DNA from 4 places in the Rossellomorea sp. ABR4_004 genome. Region 4 is predicted to be linked to each of the others. Evidence: riboswitches for the same ligand, from Rfam matches in the RefSeq annotation. Region 4 holds a riboswitch; each other region holds the start of a gene.
The links. Region 4 has a riboswitch for cobalamin ahead of ACXAF2_RS01400 (ABC transporter substrate-binding protein). Riboswitches for the same ligand answer to the same signal wherever they lie in the genome.
Positions count from the first base shown of each region.

Region 1: linked by a shared signal. The riboswitch ahead of ACXAF2_RS15075 (hypothetical protein) and the one ahead of ACXAF2_RS01400 (ABC transporter substrate-binding protein) in region 4 are both predicted to bind cobalamin.
Region 2: linked by a shared signal. The riboswitch ahead of ACXAF2_RS13720 (acyl-CoA thioesterase) and the one ahead of ACXAF2_RS01400 (ABC transporter substrate-binding protein) in region 4 are both predicted to bind cobalamin.
Region 3: linked by a shared signal. The riboswitch ahead of ACXAF2_RS19770 (ribonucleoside-diphosphate reductase subunit alpha) and the one ahead of ACXAF2_RS01400 (ABC transporter substrate-binding protein) in region 4 are both predicted to bind cobalamin.

Region 1 is NZ_JBSWVM010000002.1:444,994-449,191, forward strand. It holds gene prpD (2-methylcitrate dehydratase) at 1-1,170, opposite strand, end outside; gene mmgD (citrate synthase) at 1,274-2,389, opposite strand; gene ACXAF2_RS15075 (hypothetical protein) at 2,390-2,614, opposite strand; cobalamin riboswitch at 2,791-2,988, opposite strand; gene ACXAF2_RS15080 (IDEAL domain-containing protein) at 3,179-3,403, shown strand; gene ACXAF2_RS15085 (hypothetical protein) at 3,569-3,742, shown strand; gene ACXAF2_RS15090 (C45 family autoproteolytic acyltransferase/hydolase) at 3,830-4,198, opposite strand, start outside.
Region 2 is NZ_JBSWVM010000002.1:160,398-164,595, reverse strand. It holds gene ACXAF2_RS13730 (helix-turn-helix domain-containing protein) at 1-196, opposite strand, end outside; gene ACXAF2_RS13725 (VC0807 family protein) at 319-981, opposite strand; gene ACXAF2_RS13720 (acyl-CoA thioesterase) at 1,180-1,653, opposite strand; cobalamin riboswitch at 1,801-1,992, opposite strand; gene ACXAF2_RS13715 (AraC family transcriptional regulator) at 2,095-3,036, shown strand; gene ACXAF2_RS13710 (DUF1761 family protein) at 3,050-3,418, shown strand; gene ACXAF2_RS13705 (flotillin family protein) at 3,596-4,198, shown strand, end outside.
Region 3 is NZ_JBSWVM010000003.1:555,682-559,879, reverse strand. It holds gene ACXAF2_RS19775 (SurA N-terminal domain-containing protein) at 99-875, opposite strand; cobalamin riboswitch at 1,534-1,714, shown strand; gene ACXAF2_RS19770 (ribonucleoside-diphosphate reductase subunit alpha) at 1,860-4,106, shown strand; gene ACXAF2_RS19765 (ribonucleotide-diphosphate reductase subunit beta) at 4,126-4,198, shown strand, end outside.
Region 4 is NZ_JBSWVM010000001.1:245,560-249,757, forward strand. It holds gene ACXAF2_RS01390 (adenosylcobinamide amidohydrolase) at 1-17, opposite strand, end outside; gene ACXAF2_RS01395 (FecCD family ABC transporter permease) at 14-1,072, opposite strand; gene ACXAF2_RS01400 (ABC transporter substrate-binding protein) at 1,035-2,000, opposite strand; cobalamin riboswitch at 2,135-2,332, opposite strand; gene msrA (peptide-methionine (S)-S-oxide reductase MsrA) at 2,551-3,081, shown strand; gene ACXAF2_RS01410 (hypothetical protein) at 3,139-3,297, shown strand; gene ACXAF2_RS01415 (phytoene desaturase family protein) at 3,345-4,198, opposite strand, start outside.

The sequences.
Region 1 (4,198 bases), on a different contig from region 4:
GTAGTCTTCACTGTATTGTTTGTTTTCTACCACGGTCATCTTTTCACGCAAGGAATCGATTCTTGGATCCAGGGCTGTTTCATTTTCATAATCTTCCGCTCTGATATCGCCTTTGAGCAATCCGATGGCTGTGATGTACTGCAAACAATGATCGCGATCCGCCGGATTATGAAGAGGACCTGTTTTATCAATGATGCGTATAGCTGATTCATGGGTCATGATCCTGATTTCATCGATTTCATCAAGTCGGTTAATCACTGTTGGGTGGAGCTTTACCGCACACTCAGCTGCTGTCTGTGCATGGAATTCTGCCGGATAAGATACTTTGAACAGTATGTTTTCCATAACATACGATTCAAGCGGACGGCCCAGTACCAATTCTTTTTTATTGAAGAGTATATCCTGGAATCCCCATCCAGGCGCTGAAAGTCCGGTTGGATAGCCCATCTCACCTTTTACAGCCATCATTGCCAAGTGAACGCCCCTGCTTGTTGCGTCTCCTGCAGCCCAGGATTTACGCGAGCCTGTATTTGGAGCATGTCGGTATGTTCGCAAGCTTGAATTGTCAATCCATGCATTCGATAACGCATTTATGATTTCCTGACGAGATCCACCCAACATCTTCGTTACAACAGCTGTCGTTGCAATTTTCACAAATAGAACATGGTCGAGCCCTACACGATTCAAGCTATTTTCCAAGGCCAGTACTCCCTGAATCTCGTGGGCCTTGATCATCATTTCTAGCACATCCCGAACTTGTAAGGGTTCTTTCCCTTCCGAAATCCTTACCCGGCTTACATAATCCGCTACAGCCAGAATGCCTCCAAGGTTGTCAGATGGATGTCCCCACTCAGCAGCGAGCCACGTATCGTTGTAATCCAGCCAGCGGATCATGCACCCAATGTTGAATGCCCCTTTCACAGGATCAAGGACGAACGATGTACCTGGCACTCGAGTCCCATTCGGTACAATTGTCCCGGGTACGACAGGTCCCAGAAGCTTCGTGCATTCCGGATATTTCAGAGCGAGAATTCCGCATCCAATCGTATCAAACAATACATAGCGTGCCGTTTCATATGCTTCCGTACTTGTGATATCTTTATCTAATACATAATCAGCTATTTCTTCCAATAACACATCGGTTTTCGTCGTTTCGTTCGTTTTCAGCATGAGATACCTTCCTTTTCTGTTAAAAGTTATTTATGATATAAATGGGTATTCGCCAAAATATCCATTTGCTATTAGGCGAGCGACGTTACAACTCCCCAGTTGTTTAATTAAATACACGTCGCTCGCCTGTATAATGTACTCGCGGACGGAAGAGTCGATTATTGCCGTGCTGCTCAATCACATGCGCACAAAGTCCGACTGTTCTGGCACTAAAGAAGATTGGAGTATATAGTGGAATAGGTATCCCCAACATCCAATAGACCGGAGCTGCATAATAATCAAGATTCGGATAGATCCCTTTCTCTCTCTCCATTACTCTCTCACCAGCTTCACACATTTCATATAAAAGGTGGTCGCCTTTTACATCACATAGTTCTTTTAACGCTTCCTTCATCATTAATGCCCGCGGGTCCATCTTCTTCATATACACGCGATGCCCAAATCCCATGATCTTTTCTTTTTTCATCATTTTCATTTCGAGCAACTCCTCAAATGCTGCCACACTGCCTGCTTCATTTAGCATGTACATAACCGCTTCATTCGCCCCTCCGTGAAGATTCCCTTTCAAGGAAGCCACCGCACCAGTTAAAGCACCGTATAAATCAGAATGAGTAGACGCGATCACCCTCGCCGTGAAAGTGGAATTCGGCATTTCATGCTCACTATAAAGGACTAAAGAACGGTCAAATATCTTTTCTTCCAGGTGAGAAGGGACTCGCCCAGTGATCATGTAAAAGAAATTTGCACTGTATGATAGATTTTCGTTTGGACGGATCGGCTCCATTTGCTGAATGATCCGATAGCTATTCGCTACAACGTTGGGCACCATTCCAAGAAGTTGATAAGCCCTCTCTTTATTCACGGGTAATGAACGATCATCGAGTTTGTTGTCATGTCCTGCAAGTGCTGAAATTCCTGTTCTAAGACCATCCATGGGATGTGTATTTCCCGGAAGCTGTTTGAATATTTCAAGCAGTTCCCCAGGTATTTCATATTCACCTTTCAACACCTTTTCCACCGCTTCTTTCTCTGCAGAATCCGGCAATCTCTCTTCCAGAAGTAAATGGACAATATCCATATACTCTTTAGATTGTGATAGTTTAATAAGGTCATAACCCTGGATGACAATTTCACTTTGTACCGTATCTAAAAACGAGATCTTTGTTTCTGCCGCAACAACACCATCAAGTCCCGGGAAAAATTTTTCTTTAGCTTCCAATCATCTCATCCTCCTATCTCCAAATAACTCATCATTTATTTTGTTGTAAGCCCTTTCAAGATTACTCAGACAAACTTCTTTTTCTTCACTTTTTTCTATCCGCATCATGATTTCTTCTGTCAATCGCTGATAATTCGAAGGAAGCATAAGTGACTTTTCTCCACTGAAGTTGTTCATAATGCACGTTTTGAAGTAATCGGTAAAATACTCAACTGTTCCATACAAAGAAGTTCACCTCGAATCCGTCTTGTTTATTCATGGACAATAAAAAAACAACTTCTAAAAAGAAGTTGTTAAGATCGAACTGATGCTTAAATAAACATTTTCTGCTCCCCCAAAAAGCCAAAACAAAAAATGTTGATCACTCGTTCGCACTTAACACCCCCTATCCTCGTAGGTATTGATGTGTGCTGAAACAGGCAGGTCTCCTGACTTATGATCATCACTCTCCGAACCTTCCCATCTTCACATTTCTAAAGACAGTGGCTTTTTCGAATCGCTCCCAATTACAGTTGCGGGACAGCGTCGGACTCTAACCGAACTTCCCTATTAAGTAGAGGATCGTCATATCCCTCTACACCTGCTTCTACACGTATTCAGTTTTCCAATCAAACATATCAAATATTTCTAAAAATTACAAACTATTTTATTATTTGTATTATTATCCATCCAATGAAACTGGATTCCAACTACCTTCCCTTCAATTAAATTTAATTTTTTTAATTAAAATGTTTGAATATTGAGATAATGGTTAGTATAATAGAAAAAAGGTCAAGGAGTTGATTTTTCATGAAGAAGTACTTGCTAAATTCACCACAGTCCGAGGTACCCGGCATAGACTCTCTTTTTGCAGAAATGATTTTGGACAAGGCCCTGCTAACATTCCGGAAAGAGCAACTCGAACAGAAAATCGACCAATCATTACGTGATCGAAACAAAGAGGAATTCCTGCGGTTGACGGAGGAGTTAAATCAGATCCGTAAAGATCACGAGGAAAAGGATGTAACAGTATAAAAAATTGATTGGATATAAATAAGCCATTGGTTTCTAGATAATGAAAAGGGGAGAATGTTCTTGCTGACTTTGGCAGCGGCATTCTCTCTTTTTTATTTCGGTGAGTAATTCATTGAAGACTTGCACATGATAATGGTGAATCATTTAGTGAGGAGATGAACGGCTATGAACGTTAAAAGCGAATTACAAGAAGCACAAGATATTATCCATAAAGCACATCTTCATTTAAAACAAGTAAATTCAAATAGCATGGAATCAGAAGCGTGTCACTTTGCTCAAAGGGAACTTGAAAAAGCACAACAAAAAATCCAACAGGTGCAACAACAAATCAATGAATAGCTGGTTCAACCAATGATGGCCCCCTAAGTAAAAAAGGGGCCATTACTTATGTTCTAATTGCCCCCTATAAATTACAATTCCCGATTCCTAACCCTCCTGAATAAAACCATTTAAACTCCCCTCAAGAATGCCTTCTCCATTCACCCAATCCCGGAAGTTTATGTCCAGGACCTGACTGCTCCTGGCAATGGTTGTGAGGATCCTTGAATGTTGATAGGAATATGAAAAGGTATGAAGGGTTCCGAATAAATTCTCGTAATCTGTGAAAAAAATAGGTGACTCTACGCTTTTAAAATGGTGGAACATGTCATGATGGGAAAGTCTCATATCCATTAACCCTAGCAGATGGTTATTCCGTTGGATCGATCCTTCTATAGAGTCCCGATTTTTACTAGTAAGCTGTTCATCCTGAAAATGGTTCACGCATGATAAGGTGGAGTCTCCATACCTGATAGT
Region 2 (4,198 bases), on a different contig from region 4:
AATGATAGCGGGAACATTCAACATCCATATTGATTCCAAGCTTCCTGGCAAGTAAATCAGTAATTTCACTTGAATACTCCGTGATGCCTCTTTCGATTTTACTAAGATGTGTGGTGGAACAGATACCCTGAGCAAGCTGTTCCTGTGTCAATCCTGAATCTTCTCGATGAAATTTAATTAATTTACCTTCAATCATAGTACACCCCGAGTGAACAGTTTATTTATCATTATAGGGAAATATCTTTGTTTGTTCTATAGATGGGGGACAAGACGGAGGTCTGAAGGCAAAAACATCCAAATCCAATGGAATCTGCGTTTCTAAACTGATTTTCTCTCTTGTTCATCCAAATCAGTCTGCACTTCTTTCACCAATTGAGGAGAATCTTGTATGATCTTCCCGATATAAATGAAACCAGCCACGGTAATCCCGGTCATGATCCAGCTGAAGGCTTGGCGGAGAATGATCCCTTTATCGAATGCTTCAACCCCGTACTCCAGGATAAGCCATGCATTAACAATTGCCAGAATCCCGCTTCTTAAGGCAAAACACAGGGTGATTATTTGAAAGATTCGAAAGAGAGGCTTTTTGTAGTAGAGTCGCTTACTAAAGGTCCGGTCGTATCCTTGAAGCTCTGCGAAGTCAAGTCCAAAGAAAAGGGAAATCGGTTTTCTGAACAACATGGTGATGAAGAAAAAAAGACTTAAAGCAGCGGCATAGTATACATTATTCCATAGGAGTTGGATGGAGGAACCAGCCAGTACGTCAATCAGAGTACCGACAATCAATGTGACTAAAATGAACAAGCCAAACGTATTTACTTTCTTCATTTCGATAAATCGATAAACCGTATAGATGATTCCTGGAACAGAGGAAAGGAGCATGGCATAGTAATCTCCAATGTAATCCCTCATTATGTTCCATACGAAAAGAGGTAGTGCTACATAAATCAACAAGTCCAATAAGACAAAATTTCTTTTCAACTTTATCCCTCTTCCTTTTTTTTACTGTTACTATTCATACGGACAAAAAGGGGAAGAAGTTTCACAATATGAATAATCTTTCCAAATGCGTACCAATTCTCATTTGAAAGTTAGAAGATAATTTCTTTTAAAACACTCAGAGCTTAGAAAACTCTGAGCATTATTGTTATATGAGTTAGTCAGTGACTCAGATATTGTTTATAAAATAAGCGCGCGATTCTTTCTATGCTCTTTCCGCAACGGAGCCGTTTTGAATAGTCTCGTTTCTTCTTCCGTTTGAGGAATGACCTTTGGTACCGGCTTCGGTTTTCCATCTTCATCAACGGCGACCATAGTCAGGAATGATTCCGTTGTAAGGGTTTTGACACTCGTTACGAGATTCGTAGAGTACACCTTTACATACACTTCCATTGATGTCCTGCCTGTAGAAGTGACGTATGCCTCAAGGCTTAGAGCATCGCCGACGGTGGCGGATGATAAGAAGTCGACGGAGTCAATCGAGGCCGTGACGACGACTGAACTGGAATGTTTCATGGCGGATAGGGCCGCAATCTCATCAATATAGGATAAAACCTTTCCACCAAAGATGGTCTGCATATGATTGGTGTCAGGCGGCAATACCAATTTTGTTTGGATGGTTCGTGAACGTTCGACTGAATAGGCTTGTTCCATTTTCTCATCTCCCTTGTTGTATTATGAAACAAAAAAGCATCTTCTTTTGAAAAGAAGATGCGGCTATTCCTGGTAAACGTTCTGAGGACTGTGATTCCTCTTGTGACGTCTCATTAGCGCAACACCCTCCTATCTCCCGTAGGAACTCTGTGTTCTTCTCAATTGGCAGGTCTCCTGGCTCAGCGTCAGCGATTTCGTATTCCTTCCCATTTCAGTTCGAAACAGTGGATCCATACGAATTCTCAGCTTTACAGTGGCGGGACCGCGTTGGACTTTCACCAACTTCCCTTTTAAGAAAATGAACTAAAGGTCATCTTCACCAATGAGCAATGGTTAAATTGTGAACGCTTATATTTTATCATAACCCTTAGTGAGTGAGGAGAAGGATTATGGTAAAATTTATAAACAAGTGCTCTTCAAAAAGGTAGTGAGGTCTGAAAAATGCAACAAGACAAAATACAAAGAAATCAAATCGATAAAGTAGTAGAGTATATCGATCAACATCTAAGCGAAGATTTATCCTTAGAACAGTTAGCCAAAGTATCAACCTATTCCCCTTATCACTTTCAGCGGGTGTTTAAAGGGTTGATCGGTGAAACACCGGCAGGTTATGTGAAAAGAATGCGCTTGGAAAATGCAGCACATATGCTCATTTACGAGCCACAGCTTCCTATCACACAAATTGCGTTCATATGTGGTTTTTCATCGTTATCCTATTTCACCTATTCTTTTCATGCTTACTTTAAAGCGAGCCCCAAAAGCTGGAGGGGAGGTGCCTACTTAGATCGCTTTCCACGTGAATATTTAAATAGCAAGAAATCTAAACCTTTCAGCACAAAAGTGAAAGAATTCCATCAGGAAGAATCCTATAATGAGTTTAAATGGCTGGATTTATCAAAAGTGAAGATTGCTTATTTTCCAGAGTGTTCAACCGTCAATCGATATCATATGGGCTCCTATATCGAAGGCATTCCAGAAACCTGGCAGGACCTATATCGTTGGGGAAATGCAAGAAGTTTATTTGAGGAGAGTCCTTTAATATTCGGTATACCAAAGAGCAATCCTTATATTACCCCTCCTGAAAAAAGCAGGTATGAATGCCGCATGGCAATCAAGGGTCTGGACTACGTAATAGATGACGAAGAAGTATTTTGTTTTCGTGGTGGAAAGCATGTGGTGTATGAATTCGACGAACCTGTAGACTATCAGGAAAGAGGCAGATTAATCGAGTGCTATTCAGAGCTATATAGTTATTGGCTGCCCCAAAGTGGATACAGGTATCTGGGGAACCCGGTAGAACTAGTAGTGATTGACAAGGTGGCGGGAACTCTCGAAATTGGTTGCAAGATTAAAGCGATCGCTTTAGCCATTGAACCGAATTAATGGAGGAATAGGAATGGTATTAGATCTGAATTTGCCCGCACTTTTAGCTGGCGCAGTGTTGTATATGGTATACGGTGGAATTTATTATTCGATTCTACTAGGGAAGAAAGACCAAGGGGGAACGGGCCCTATTAAGTACATAGTTGCAGTATTGGTAGCAGTTGTCAGCTCGTTCCTGGTAGGATTTCTCGTTCAAAAGACCGGAGCAGGTGGAATAGCTGGAGGAGCTTTGGTTGGTGGAAGCATTGGACTGCTTATTACTTTCGTTTATTTGAAAAATACTTTATTTGGACTACTGTCAAAACGTATGTTTTTTATCGCAATAGGAGATCATCTTGTTATCTTTACCGGACTCGGGGCAGTACATGGACTGTTCTTATAGCTTGAATGCTTGAACCATTTACAGGTTCAGGCTTTTTTATATAAAATAGGGAATTCGCCCAATTTATTGAAACTTTTCGTAATCTTTTCCGTAGATAGTATTGTAGCTAGCACTTTTATTTTAAATTAAATCAGATTTCATGCTGGTTTAAACAAAATGTCGAGAGGGGTTGTCAGAATGCTAGGATCATTAAGTATTATCGGATTTTTCATGTTCCTTATTCCTGTTCTGGTTATCGCAGCGATTGCAGGAATTGCCTATTATTTCTGGATGAGATTTCGTTATCGGACAGCGAGATCGAACCAGGCACTGATCATTACCGGACCTAAACTGGGGGATCCTGAGAAGGAAACGAATATTTTCACCGACCAGGAAGGGCGTTCAATGAAAATCATCAGAGGTGGGGGGTACAGATTAAGACGTTTCCAAACATCCACACCTGTTAATCTTACATCCTTCCAATTAAAGCTATCGACACCGAGAGTATACACAAATGGCGGAGTACCGATCGTTGCAGACGCAGTGGCAATGGTGAAGGTGGCCGATACATTAAACGGGATTGCGAACTATGCCGAGCAGTTCCTTGGTAAGGATCAAAAAGAAATTGAAGATGAAATCATCGAGGTACTGGGAAGTAATCTTCGTGCGATACTTTCAAAAATGACTGTTGAAGACATTAACAGCAACCGTGAAAAATTTAACGCAGACGTATCAGAAATTGCCCAGAAGCAGCTGGATCTCATGGGCTTCAAAATTACGTCACTCGGGTTAACTGACATA
Region 3 (4,198 bases), on a different contig from region 4:
ATTCGTTGTTGTACCATACCCTTTGTGAGCAGACTAAAACATTGGGGATAGAAAATAAGAAAGCCACCGATCTGCAGGTGGCTTTCTTTGGTGGAGCTTTAGATTTTAATATCAACTTTTGCATTTTTCTTTAAATCTTCTACATGTTGAACAAGCTTTTCTTGTTTTTTCTGTTGTTCTAATTGAGTCTTGATTTGAGGTTTAACTTCTTCAAATTTTGGTGCTTCCTTTGATTCACCCTGACCTTGCTGACTTGCGTACTGATCGTAAAATTTCTTCATTTCATCTTCAGAGACTTCTTCTACTTTGATTTCTTTCTCAACGTAGTTTGTGTATTTGATGTTTTCAGCGATTTGAGTTTTTAACTCATCCATCGTGAATCCGGCTTTTTTCATTGCATCTTCAAACTTCTTTTCATCACCGTACTGCTTTTTAACTTCTTCCAGTTGCTTATTGATTTCATCTTCTGATGCCTTATATCCTTTTTGATCAGCTTGCTGCATTAGGAGTGTTTGTCCAACCAGGCTATCAATTGTTTGTTCCTTGATTTTCTTTGCTGCATCTTTACTTGTTGGGTCTTGCCCCATCTGTTGATATTGCATTTGTGATTGAGTCAATACGTTATTGAAATCTTCACCTTTAATTTTTTCGTCGTTTACAATGGCAACGATTTTATCTTTTTCAATCTTTTGTTCATCCATTTTTTTCTGCATTTCTTCCATTTGCTTCGCTTGTTCTTCCTGAGCCTGTCCATCACTTTTTTCTTCTGTTTTCGCTTTATCGTCAGCTTGTTTTTGGCTCTCCTCATTCGAACCGCAAGCGGCTAGTCCAATCGTTAATAATGTCAATAGTAAAGTCGTTAATAATTTTTTCATAATAGACTCCTTTCAGAAGTAAGGTGTGATTTCGAAAAAAATCACTTAATGCGCATTTTAAAGGAAAAGCCCGTAAAAAGAAAGTATTTAAGCTGAAAAATATAGATTGTAATGAGGTTGAAATACAGTGCATTACTAATATAGTCCCTCTTTCACTATAATGTATGCGATTACATCTGTCCGTCAACTGCAGGGCAGAAATGAAAATGTAAGAAGACTTGGACCTGGTTGCTAAAAAAGAGGCTGTTTAAATCGAGATTTTTTCCTCCATTTAAACAGCCTATAAAAAAATATTGGGGACCAAAGAATACTGTCAAACAACCTTCTATTTGAATTATAGAGACTGGCTATATTTTCTTCAACTAACATTTAGGAAGGTGTCAGCTGACTAGTGTCCTTTTGAAGGCAGTATTCAATCTTCTACTATACTTTTCATGGAAAATAATAATTATAAGCATATTTCAAAGGGAGGGGTTTCCTTCCATACGTTCAACATGTTAGATCTCTTGACTTTAAAAGGGTAATAGAGTGATACTATTAACAGATTTCAACATCTAAACAAAATAAATAGTTTCACTTGTAAATTCATTTTTAATCGTTTATGATGAAACAGAACACAACATTTTGTGTTCTGTTTGATTAATTAAACTATATATTGATTATAACCTGTGAATAAGGTGTCTGAATGGACTTAAAAGGGAATCCGGTGTGAATCCGGAACTGTCCCCGCAACTGTAAGTGCTGACGAAATAAGGAACTGCCACTGTCATATACGATGGGAAGGCCTTAGAGTAGGGTGAAGCACGAGTCAGGAGACCTACCTTGTTTATCACGTGTTATCTTCTTCGGGAATTGGGAGGATAAAGCGAGGATTGGAATAGGCATTTTCTATTCATATATCTTTCGTACATAAAGCCCATCCGCATAGAAGGATGGGCTTTTTTTGAATCCTTCCCACACTGTATAAATTTGGGAGGAATAATGATGTCAATCGTATCGCAGGATCAAAGGATCACGATGGAAGCAAAAGCGATTCTTACAAATCTCCACAGTCGCTTTCAACAACTACATTTTCAAGAATTCGATGAAAAGACTTTTAAGTATGTAGAAGGTCAATCTGAATTGAGCAAAGAAAAGCTTTATCATTTCATGATACTCGCGGCAGTCGAGCGAATCTCTGCACATGAACCTGATTGGACGTATGTGGCTGCAGAATTATATTTAATGAAACTCTATCGTACGATCGCCTATTCAAGGAGAGTTGAGGAAAGCGTGCTATACAGTTCCTTTTATGAATTAATTCAAGAATTGACTGATAGGAAGCTATATACGCCCGCACTATTGGAATCATATAGCAAAGATGAAATTGACTCTTTGGGGAGGATCATGGACGCATCTAAAGACCATCTGTTTACGTACATAGGAATCGTCACATTGTCTGAGCGGTATTTAACTAAGTCCCATGATGGGGAAATCCTTGAATTACCTCAGGAGCGATTTCTGATCATTGCCATGACACTCTTTATGAACGAACCCCGTGATAAACGACTGTCGCTTATTGAAGAAGCTTATTGGGCCCTGTCTAATTTGTATATGACGGTTGCAACTCCTACGTTTGCCAACGCCGGCAAAAGCCATGGTCAGCTGTCGAGCTGTTTTATTGATACGGTAGCCGATGATTTAAGAAGTATTTATGACAGCAATACAGATGTTTCCACACTAAGTAAAAACGGTGGAGGTCTCGGAATCTACCTGGGGAAGGTCCGGAGCAGGGGAAGTAATATTAAGGGCTTCAAGGGAGTAAGTTCAGGTGTTATCCCATGGATGAAGCAATTAAATAACACAGCCGTATCCGTTGACCAATTAGGTCAACGTCAAGGAGCGATCGCTGTTTATTTGGATGTATGGCATAAGGATATATTTCCTTTCCTAGATACACGTTTGAACAATGGAGATGAAAGGCAGCGAACTCATGATCTTTTCACTGGGGTCAGCTTACCGGATTTATTTATGGAACAAGTGGAAAATAGAGGGGATTGGTATTTATTTGATCCTCATGAAGTGAAGATGGTAATGGGGTATTCCCTGGAAGATTACTATGATGAGTATGATGGAGAAGGTTCGTTCAGGGATAAGTATTGGGAGTGCGTAGAATGTCCTGATCTTTCCAGGGAAAAGGTTCCAGCAATTGAAATTTTTAAGCGGATCATGATTTCCCAGCTCGAAACGGGAACGCCATATATGTTTTACCGTGATACAGTCAATCGGCTAAATGCCAATGGGCATAAGGGGATGATCTACTGTAGTAATTTATGTACGGAAATCGCCCAGAATATGAGTGCGACCGTCATGGAAGAAGAGGTTATCAAGGACGGGAAAATCATTACCTATAAATCTCCAGGTGATTATGTCGTCTGTAATCTGGCATCTGTTTCTTTAGCCAAAACAATCATGGATGATGAGTTGGAGAGAGTCGTGTCCATAGGAGTGAGATTACTTGATAATGTCATAGATATTAATAAACTTCCAGTCCTGCAAGCCCAACTGACAAACAAGCGCTATAGAGGGATTGGATTAGGAACCTTTGGCTGGCATCACCTCCTTGCATTAAAAGGCTTGAAATGGGAGAGCGATGAAGCAGTTGAATATTGTGATTCACTATACGGGGATGTTGCTTATTACACGATCAAAGCAAGTCATGAATTAGCCATAGAAAAGGGTTCCTATCCATATTTCAGTGGGTCCGACTGGTCGACTGGAGAGTATTTTTCAAAGAAAGGATATTCCGGATCGAGATGGGATTCGCTCAGGGATGATGTTTCTTCAGGAGGAATCAGAAACGGATATTTAATGGCCGTTGCGCCAAATTCCTCCACTTCGATCATAGCCGGTTCTACAGCAAGTATTGATCCTTTATTCAGATTAGAGTACTCGGAAGAAAAGAAAGATTATAAGATTCCTGTTACAGCACCTGATTTATCACCAAAGACGACCTGGTATTACAAAACGGCATATAACGTAGATCAACACTGGAGTATTAAACAGAATGAGAAAAGACAGCGACATATAGATCAAGGAATATCGTTTAATTTGTATGTGCGGAATGACATCAAGGCGATAGAGTTGCTGTCTCTTCATTTAGATGCATGGAAGTCAGGATTGAAAACGACCTACTATGTAAGATCGACATCTGTATCAAATTTTGATGAATGTGAAAGCTGCCATAGCTGACTGGGAGGAAAATGATAACATGAATGGATTAAAGCAGCGAGTCTTAATAGATTCTGAGGCACCAAATAAATCTACTGGTATTGTAAATGGAC
Region 4 (4,198 bases):
CCGTTTACATCTATCATGATGAAATCCCTCTTTTCTTCAGGAGAATATAAGCGAACATCGGGGCACCAATAAGAGCTGTTATCACTCCAATCGGAAGCTCGGTTGGTGCAATGATGGTTCTTGAAATGAGATCAGCCAACACGAGAAAGCCTCCCCCAACAATGATGGACAAAGGAAGTAAGTGTCTATGGTCATGCCCTACTATCCTTCTTAGAAAATGAGGAATTACGAGCCCCACGAATCCAATTGTACCTGATACGGCGACAGCCGCTCCCGTCAGGATACTTCCAGCAATTAAGATAAGGAGTTTTCTTTTTTGTACGGATATTCCGATGTGATGGGCTTGTTCTTCACCAAAGCTCATGCCATTCAGTTCCTTGCCATTGAGGAACAAAACGATCACTCCAATTAAGAAAAAGGGGAATATTATCGTAATGTAATCCCACCCTCTCATGGACACGCTTCCAAGAAGCCAACCGATGATCTGTCTTAATTCCTCTCCCGTTAGGGCAATCATTAAGGATATAAAGGAACCTAAAAAAGAGCTGAAAATAATTCCAGTCAATATGATGGTTTCAACCTTCATAGTTCTTTCAACCTTCTGTGCAAACCATAATACGAGGAAGACGGTTATAATCGAACAAAGAATACTGAGAAAGGGAAGCGTAAACTTCCCAATGAACGGAATGCTCCAATTAAAGAACAACGTAAGAACAGCTCCGACCGATGCTCCTGAAGACACACCCAATGTATATGGATCAGCCAGCGGGTTGCGCAATAGTCCTTGAAAAGAAGCTCCTGCAATTGCCAGGGAGCTGCCAACCAATAATGCCAGTAATACTCTGGGCAATCTTATGGAGTACACGATATTTGCAAACATTGGATCAATTTCTCCCGGTATAGGGAATCCAAACCATTTAGCTCCAACGATGAACAGAATATCCATCGGTGGGACAGAGACGGTTCCGATCGAGATGCCTGTAAAGAGAGCGAAAAGTAAAAACGTTACAGCCAACCCGTATGTTATCCATATTTTATTCTGCAAATAACTCCGGATAGATCGACTTTGCAATTTCCTCTACTCCTTCAACTAATCTCGGACCGGTACGTGTGACTAGATCTGAATGTACGTCATGGACATCTTCATTTTTTACAGCGGTTACATCTTTCCAACCTTCTCGGCCCATCACTTGTTCCTTAGGATTTTCACTATAAAAACCATAGGTTGTAATGATGACGTCCGGATTGGAAGCGATGACTGCCTCTTGGTTAACCTGAACCCATCCGTCCTGTTCACTCATTACATTCTCAGCATTTACAAGCGATATCATTTGATCAATGAAAGTATTTTTCCCTGTCGAATATATGTCAGGAGAAGGTGAAACCTCTACATACACTTTTTTCTTTTCAGTTACTCCACTGACTTTTTCCTTAATGGATTCTAGATCTGCTTTCATCTCAGAAATGACGGATTCAGCTTCATCTTCCTTGCCGACCAATGTGCCGATGTTTTTCATCGTGGTGTACACTTCTTCAAAGCTATTGGCATCACGTACGATATATATCTTTACCCCTGCACTTCGAAGCTGTTCTAACCCTTCTTCTGCCGACACAGCAGTGGACTCATGAGCAAGAACTAAATCCGGATTCAGACCGATAATCTTCTCAACGTTAAATTCCATTCCACCTATTTTTTCTTTGTCCGCCGCTTCTTTTGGGTAATTATCAAAATCTGAAACCCCTACAATTTCCTTATTCAACCCTAACTCGAATAAAATTTCTGTGTTACTTGGAATCAATGAAACAATATGCTTAGGTTGCTCATCCAGCGTGACTTTATTATTCAAGGCGTCGTTTACTGACAAAGGAAAAGCAGATTGTCCCTGACTTGTTTCCCCGCTATTTTTATTCTTTTCTACACTTTCACCGTCAGTACCGCAAGCTGAAAGGAGTCCTAGAGATACTATTAGTACAAGAATGATTTTGAATGTGTGTTTCATACGTTTTCCTCCTGTAAATGAACTTATTCCCAGACAAAAAAACATCTCCAGTAGGACTAGAGATGCTGTGTAAGATGCATAAAAGGCTTTATACCATTAAACATGCACTTTACACCTTTCTATCCGCGTAGATGTGGTGCGAAAGAAATCAGGCAGGTCTCCTGGCTCATGGTTATTGTTTGCTGCACCTTCCCATACCCATTGATACAGTGGCATTCATACAGCTCACTTCCATTTACAGTGGCGGGACCGCGTTGGAATTACACCAACTTCCCTATTATGAAGCAAAGAAGTATCGTCACTTCCGCTTCACCTGATCTCATGTCATATGTAATTATTCCGTTCAACAGAATTATACACAAGATTCTACGGATAGTGAATGAAATTTAAAAACTTTGCTGGAAATAGCTGAAATACTTCTTTTCAAAACATTTTACGGTGCAACCTATTGAGCTGAAAGATTGTCCCCTCCATTCTTTCGTGATAAAATCTGTTTCAAGCAATCGCTTTACTGCTTTAGAGAAGCACATATGGTACAGGAGGTTCAGCAATGAATGAAAAAAAAGAAATCGCTACCTTTGCAGGTGGTTGTTTTTGGTGTATGGTAAAGCCATTTGATGAATTACCGGGAATTATTGATGTCGTGTCAGGTTATTCAGGGGGCCACCTTGAAAATCCAACTTATCAAGAAATAAAAGCAGGAAACAGTGGACATTACGAAGCTGTTCAAATCACATTTAATCCTGATTTATTCCCATATGAAAGATTATTAGAGCTATACTGGCCTCAGATTGATCCAACCGATGATGGCGGACAATTCCATGACCGAGGGGATCAGTACCGCACAGCTATTTTCTATCATAATGAACACCAAAAACAATTAGCTGAAAAAACGAAGAATGATATCGTTGACAGTGGACGATTCAATAAGCCTATCGTCACAAACATTCTTCCTGCCTCCACTTTCTATCCGGCAGAAGAATACCATCAAAAATTCTACAAAAAAAATCCGGATGAATATAAACAAGACCGGGCAAAATCAGGACGCGATCAATTCATAAATAATCATTGGAAGAACTGAATAGTGGGATGAAAAAATACTCCTTTCGCCAAACTAATGGCAGGAAGGAGTTTTTGTATGAAGAAAAATGAGAAAAATACAGAAGACAAAGAGCAGGTAATCGGGTTTGAAGGTCCAGGGAAAGTCGTCAATTTCTTTGACCCCTATCCTGATGAAGATGAAGAGAATGTAAATAACTCGGATACGGTAGATAATCATTCTTCAGAAAAGCAGTAAAAACAAAAAGGTGAAGATTATCTAAATTTAACCTTCACCTTTTCATATTAACCAATGAATCGATTCACCTTCACTTGCTCATTAATGATCAGTTCCGCCGTCAGTTGTCCTGAAAGCGTGACCATCGGCACGCCTCCACCTGGATGGGTTGAACCTCCCACAAAGTACATATTTGAGAGCACTCTGCTCTTATTTGGAATCTTGAAGCCTCCGTTAAGCTTTCGGTCTGTGACAGTACCATAGATCGATCCGCTATTCGCCCCATAAAGGGTTTGAAGGTCGTTAGGGGTGAAGGTATATTCATATTCAATATGTTCCCTTAAATTGGTTACACCCATTTTCTCCAGCTTATCCAGTACTTTGAGTCGATAAGACTCTTTGTATTGAGTCCAATCCTCGCCCTCTTTTAATGGTGGCACGTGTGTCAACACAAACAGGTTTTCTTTTCCTTCAGGAGCTTGTGTGGGATCCGATTTCGACGAGATCCCAATATAAATCGTCGGATCATCAGCCAGCTTATTCTCATCAAAAATTTGCCTGAATTCTTTTTTTGGATCCTTACTGAAAAAGAAGTTATGGTGAGCAAGATGATCATATTTACGGTCTACCCCTAGCAGCAGAACCAACCCTGAAACGGTAGGGGCATACTTGCTTAGTTCCCCGACTTCCTTAGGAGACTCATGATAATCAGCCAAAAGAGATTTATAGCAAGGAATCGCCTCTAAATTTGATACCACGATGTCCGCCATCAGCTCTTCTCCTATTTTCGTACGTATTCCTTCTGCACGGCTGCCAGTGGTAAGGATATCCTCAACTTCACAATTTAAGCGAATCTCTACATCGAGTTCCTCCAACACCTTTGCCATTGCCTCTGCAATTTTATACATTCCGCCTCTTACGT